DNA from 2 places in the uncultured Zhongshania sp. genome. Region 1 is predicted to be linked to the other one. Evidence: predicted binding sites of a transcription regulator. Region 1 holds the regulator's gene; the other holds the start of a gene.
The links. The regulator FNR, encoded in region 1, switches genes on or off when oxygen is low (the NO sensors DNR and NnrR bind a similar motif). The targets are predictions, from matches to a motif close to TTGATNNNNATCAA.
Positions count from the first base shown of each region.

Region 2: the regulator FNR is predicted to act here: its motif matches at 2,081-2,094, upstream of AAC007_RS13480 (OmpW family outer membrane protein).

Region 1 is NZ_CAXBHN010000021.1:19,046-22,473, forward strand. Features, by position in the region: gene hemN (oxygen-independent coproporphyrinogen III oxidase) at 1-941, shown strand, start outside; gene fnr (fumarate/nitrate reduction transcriptional regulator Fnr) at 1,089-1,838, shown strand; gene AAC007_RS14445 (Yip1 family protein) at 1,978-2,589, shown strand; gene ccoN (cytochrome-c oxidase, cbb3-type subunit I) at 2,650-3,428, shown strand, end outside.
Region 2 is NZ_CAXBHN010000017.1:23,586-27,013, forward strand. Features, by position in the region: gene fba (class II fructose-bisphosphate aldolase) at 1-805, shown strand, start outside; gene AAC007_RS13480 (OmpW family outer membrane protein) at 1,329-2,009, opposite strand; gene AAC007_RS13485 (coniferyl aldehyde dehydrogenase) at 2,484-3,428, shown strand, end outside.

The sequences.
Region 1 (3,428 bases):
GTATTGAAATTGATCCGCGTACCGTAACGCCAGATCGACTAGCGCTGCTGCGTGGTCTGGGCTTTAATCGTCTGAGTTTTGGTATCCAGGACACTGACCCCGACGTACAGCGGGCCATCAATCGAACCCAGCGAACAGAGCAAATTACAGAACTTGTCGGCGCGGCCAGATCCTATCGTTTCAGCTCAATTAGCTTTGATCTCATCTACGGCTTGCCAAAGCAAAACTGCGATACCTTGAACCGCACCCTGGATGACGTCATTGCACTGCTGCCAGATCGAATTGCCCTGTATCACTACGCGCACTTACCCACGCGATTTCCGGCCCAACGTGCCATCGAAAAACACACGCTCCCCAGCAGTGTAGAAAAACTCGCCATGCTCCGCCTTGCCAATGAGAGCTTAATTGAGGCGGGCTATATATACATCGGTATGGATCATTTTGTTCGTCCCAATGATGAACTTGCCCGCTGCCAAAAAGAGGGGCATTTGCAGCGCAACTTCCAAGGGTATTCAACAACACTAGCACCAGACGTACTGGGCATCGGCGTATCTGCCATTAGTGCCATCGGCGACTGCTACGCCCAAAACAGCAAAGATCTAACGGATTACTATCGCCAACTGGACGCAGGCCAACTCCCCGTTGACAAAGGCCTCATCAAATCCCCGGAAGATCAACTGCGCGCCTACGTCATTATGCAGCTGGCCTGTAATCTCAACATCTCTACTCAGGTTTTTGCCGAAAAATTTAACATATCATTCTGGGAGAAGTTCGCCGATATTCAGCCGAAACTTGAGGAGATGCAGCAAGATGGCTTAGTCATCATCGAACACGCGGGTATCACCGTCACCGAACTCGGCCGAATGATGTTACGGAATGTATGTATGGTGTTTGACCAATACTTAAAAACTCAGACGCAAAGCTATTCCAAAACGATTTAAGCGGCGGTGCTTAAAAGCCATTACTGATTTAATGAATACAGCGAGCATGGATTAAATCAGACTAAACACTTGAATTTTTACCGCAATGACGTGAGAGTAGGTATCATCCTGTGCTATCAAACACGCAACAAGGGAATGCCTACCGTGATTGCCGTCAGCAAGCAAAACGCGCCGTCAAACAAAAACTGCCCGCACAATGCCGCAATCAACTGCACCAGCTGCCGCTTGAGTGCGATTTGCCTACCACTCGCATTAGCGCAGGAAGAAATTGTTCAACTAGATGAAATAGTGCAGCGTGGCCGTCCGCTGCAGAAAGGCCAACACCTCTACCGTGAAAACGATATTTTCACGTCAGTATTTGCGGTGCGATCTGGCTCTGTTAAGGCCTATAGCGTGTCAGATAGCGGCGAAGAACAAGTCAGTGGATTTTACCTGCCCGGCGAAATAATTGGCATGGATGGTATTGGTCACAACCGCTATGCCAACTCGGCGGTCGCCATGGAAGTGTCTGCCATCTGTGAGATTCCCTTTTCAAATGTAGAAGACCTGAGCGCTAAGCTCCCGAATTTGCAAAAGCATTTTTTCAAGCTACTTAGTCAGGAAATCGTTGAAGATCAGCGTCACATTACCATGCTGAGCAAACACACCGCCGACGAGCGAGTAGCCGCGCTTCTTGTTAGTATTTCTGCGCGCAATGCCCGTCGCAATTTATCACCATTAAATTTCCGCCTGCCCATGTCCCGCACCGATATCGGTAATTTCCTCGGCCTGACCATAGAGACGGTAAGCCGCGTATTCAGCCGTTTTGCCAAACAGGGGCTGATTTTAATTGATAAAAAAGAGCTCGAGGTTGTAGACATCGACGAATTGAAACGCATTGCCTCACTCGGGCATTAATTGATTAATTTAACGCCCGGCAAGTAGAGTCAAAATTATTATTGCCCAAACAAGCAATTAGTTGACGTAGATCAAAAGACCCGCTCACCCTATTGGCTATCCTGCCAGATATCACTGGATGATCTTAAGAGAGCGAACCGTGGCGACTTTTGTTAGCAACCCATTTGGATTTCTATTTAACCCCCGCGATCAGTGGCATGCGGTAAGTCGTTTACCGAATTCAGCGCTGGCCAGCAAGCTGCTGTACTCCGTCATTCTGGCTATAGGCCCGTCACTGGCGTGGTACTACGGCGTCACCAAGCAAGGCTGGACCGTCGGTGACGGTGAAATTGTGCTGATGACCGAAGCCAGCGCAATGCGGATTGTAATCGCGTTTTACCTTGTCATGCTGGCCTCCCTCGCCATCATTGGCTACTTCATTCACTGGATGGCCGAAACCTACGGCAGCAATTCTTCGATGACGAAAGGCATGGTGGTGGCCAGCTACACCGCCACGCCCCTTTTTATCGTGGGACTGTGCGGCTTCTACCCCATTTTTTGGCTAGACATGTTACTGGGGATCGCGGGCTTAAGCTGGGCCGTCTACCTCTTGTATATCGGCATTCCCACCGTCATGGATATTCCCGCCGAGCGCGGTTTTCTTTACGCGTCCGCCGTGGTTGGGGTGTGCATGGTGATTTTCATGGCTCTCATGGGCGGTGTTGTGATGCTTTGGGAAATAGGCTTGGCGCCCGTTTTTATCGACGGCTAGCGGCAAAATCACTAGCTGAATTTAACGATCTTTCTGTACTTTACGACCTAAGGAATCCATATGGACTCTCAACTCCAGCAACCCCAGTACGATTATCGCGCCGTGAAAATGTTCACGGTGATGGCCGTCGTCTGGGGCATTGTCGGTATGACAGTAGGGGTTTTGCTGGCGGCCCAATTGGTCTGGCCGGCACTTAACTTTGAAACCTCTTGGCTCAGTTTTGGCCGACTGCGACCACTGCACACCAATGCGGTGATTTTTGCCTTCGGCGGTTGCGCTTTAATGGGCTCGTCTTTTTTTGTGGTGCAGCGCACCTGCCAAGCGCGCCTCGTTGGCGGTCCGCTCATCCCTTTCGTATTCTGGGGCTGGCAGCTGGTCATTGTATTGGCGGCCATCTCGCTGCCAATGGGTTACACCACCTCCAAAGAATACGCCGAATTAGAGTGGCCGATTGATATCTTAATCACCATCGTCTGGGTCGCCTACGCCATTGTGTTTTTCGGCACCATCATGAAACGCCAAATGCGCCATATCTATGTGGCCAACTGGTTCTACGGCGCCTTCATTGTCACCGTCGCGGTGCTCCATATTGTGAATAGCCTGGCGGTTCCCGTCAGCCTGACCAAGTCATACTCGGTATACGCTGGCGCAGTCGATGCCATGGTGCAGTGGTGGTACGGCCACAACGCGGTGGGATTTTTCTTAACCGCGGGTTTCCTGGGAATGATGTACTACTTTGTCCCCAAACAGGCTGAGCGTCCGGTCTATTCCTATCGTTTATCTATTGTGCACTTTTGGGCTCTGATCGCCGTTTATATTTGGGCTGGTCCTCACCATTT
Region 2 (3,428 bases), on a different contig from region 1:
CCCTGCAATTTGTCAGCGCTCTATGCAGCTGGGCTTTAGCTCGGTCATGATGGACGGGTCTTTATTAGAAGACGGTAAAACACCGGCTGAGTATGACTACAACGTCGATGTGACTCGCAAAGTGGTTGATATGGCGCACGCCTGCGGCGTATCGGTTGAAGGTGAGTTGGGATGCCTAGGTTCGCTTGAAACCGGTCAAGCTGGCGAAGAAGATGGCGTCGGCGCCGAAGGTATATTGTCTCACGACCAAATGCTGACCGATCCAGAAGAGGCGGCAGACTTTGTTGCTAAAACCGGTGTAGATGCCTTGGCAATTGCCTGTGGCACTAGCCACGGCGCTTACAAATTTACCCGTCCGCCTACAGGCGATATTTTGGCAATTGACCGTATCAAAGCGATTCACGCACGTATTCCAGATACCCATTTGGTTATGCACGGTAGTTCTAGTGTGCCTCAGGATTGGCTGGCGATTATTAATGAGTACGGCGGTAAAATTCCTGAAACGTATGGCGTGCCGGTTGAGCAAATTGCCGAGGGTATTAAATACGGTGTGCGTAAAGTAAATATCGATACCGATTTGCGTTTGGCATCGACCGGTGCGATTCGTCGCTTCCTAGCGCAAAACCCAAGTGAATTTGATCCGCGCAAATATCTGCAAGAAACTATTAAAGAAATGAAGGCGATTTGCGTTGCTCGCTATGAAGCCTTCGGTACCGCGGGTAATGCCTCTAAGATTAAACCGATGAGTTTAGAAGCCATGTATATGGAATATGACTCAGGCCGTTTAAATCCAAAAATAAAGTAATACTTTTGGGTGTGGCCGTAAGGGAAAGACCTTGCGGCCGCACCCAAGCACTTCCTCTTAAAATTCCGCATTTATTCCATTCTGTATTTTATTAAATTAATAATTCCTCCTCATTTATAAATAAACCAGTAGATTTTTTCGGCCATTGTGTGCATTTAAAAAGCTGGCGAGTTGATAGAGTTCCAGGTGTCAATGGTAAATAAAATAACTAAAGTCTGGCTCGAAGAGCTTAAAGAGACTTGGCGAATACCTGAAGGTGACGTGGAAACAGGCGAGTGGATTTTTTGATTTGATTCGGTTTTCGGGATCATCGATGTGCGCTAAAACTGCTGGCCCGTTATAAGCATTTATCTTCGTGATGAAAAAATAATAGGTGGCCGTCTTTAATGCATTAAATTAAATGGCGATACCAATAAGTACTGGTAATAAAAAGTAGGTCGCGGTGTTATTTATGACTAAGAATGAAAAAAATAAACACCTCTACTCAATTTGTGGAGGTGTTTGGCTTCTGTGGTTGATATTCCTAGAATACATAACCTACTGATAGGGTGTATACGTAGGGGTCAATATCAACATTGACGTCAATTCTGTCTCCATTGCTGAGACTAATGGTGGCGTCTGTTTCAATATCAATTTTTCGTACGGACGCGTTTACCAGCCATTGCTTATTCACTTTGTAGTCGACACCGACTTGGACAGCAAGGCCAATTGAATCGTCCATTTTCATTTTAGTAGCGCCAAGCCCAGACTTTAATGAGTCACTGGGTTCCGCGTCAAAAAATACGGTGTAGTTAATACCGGCACCCAGGTAAGGCATAAATGCCGAACCGGTATCGACGTAGTACACCGCGCTTAAGGTTGGTGGTAGCTGTTTGCCTTCGCCAACGTCTAGCCCGGCTATATCCCCCGTACCGTTTACCTTATGTTTAAAGGGGGTTGCCGCAAGTAATTCTACTCCCCACTGTTTGCTTATCATGTACTGAATGTTTAGGCCTAGTTGTTCATTGTCGTCTACGTCGACACCGCTGTTGGCGCCGAGCGCCGCACCATTGTCGCCGTTAACACTAACAGCGGAGCTAGAGGCGTCAGGGGCGACCTGTGTTACCCCTGCGCGAACTATCCAATCTCCCGCTTCATAAGCTAGCGCGGAAAAGGACAGGCTCGCTCCCGTCAAAACACAGGCTGCTGCTTTTAACATTTTCATCACGGTTCTCCATTTTTCCAAATTGCTTTTCTCTTGTCTGCTTATTAGACGACTAATCTTGAGTTCAGAATTTGATTTACAACAAGAAAAGTGCGGTTTGTATTTTAATTCTGCGAGATATCTGGGTGGCGTTTGTTTGATTCCCGTGCATGCGAATTGTTGGTCACATTAGGTGACGGAGAAACCGCGCTGGCGAATTGGGTGCTTCATAAGCAGGGTAAACACCGGTGGCAGATTTTGAGCTCAGGTATTTACTTATAGCGTGATTGGCTGTTGAGGGCTGGACTTCTGCGCTTGCGGCTATTTCCGCTCTGAATACGTTTAAGGAAAAAGTGTGAAATCAGCGCGCTTACGCTATTAACTTGAATGGTTACACCTAATACATTGAGAGGTGTATGATGGAATTACTCGGTTTGGGTGTAAATCCGGCTTTTAAAATAAACATAATTGAGATCTGGAATAGGAGAACAGGGCATGAATAGCAGTGTTGAGATAGCAGATAGTACTGAACAGGCTTCAATTTTACAGCAGGCTTTTGATGCCCAGCGCAAGGCCTATCTAGCTGATCCGGTGCCGGATTATGCGCAGCGCAAGCAAGACCTGCTGACCCTGAAACGTATGATCAATGAAAACCGCGACGCGATTATTGCTGCAATATCAGAGGATTACGGCAATCGTTCGCGCCACGAAAGCTTGTTCGCTGAAATTATCACTGTTACTGACGGCATCAATGGCATTATCAAAAAGATGAAGGGCTGGATGAAGGTTCAGCGCCGTCACGTTGATCAGATGATGTTTCCCGGCGGTAAAAATAGAGTGATTCCCCAGCCGCTAGGTGTAGTTGGTCTCATCATTCCGTGGAATTTTCCTATCAATCTTAGTATGACTCAGATCACCGCAGCCTTTGCGGCGGGCAACCGCGCTATGGTGAAGATGTCTGAAAATTCTATTGCCCTGACTCGCTTGTTAACGTCGATAGTGCCGAATTATTTTCCGCCTGAGAAGTTAGTGTTCTTTGAGGAAACGGGACAAGTCGGGATTGAATTTTCGACACTGCCTTTTGATTTATTAGTGTTTACCGGCTCTGGTCAAACTGGCCGCGCGGTTATGGCGGCGGCCGCAAAGAATTTAACACCTGTGGTGCTGGAGCTAGGTGGTAAGGCGCCGGCCATTGTCGATCCAGATTATCCTTTGGAAAAAGCCGTAGACCGTATTCTATTTATTAAGCAGTTTAATGCGGGGCAAATCTGTACCAACGTTGATTATGTGTTTGTTCATCAATCTAAAATTGAAGAGTTTGTCAGCGCATCGCAGGCGTGGGTGAAAAAGCACTGTCCCGATATTAATAGCCAGGATTACACGTCTATTATTGATGGCCGTTCTTTGCAGCGACTGGAAGGCACCCTGGAAGATGCGCGC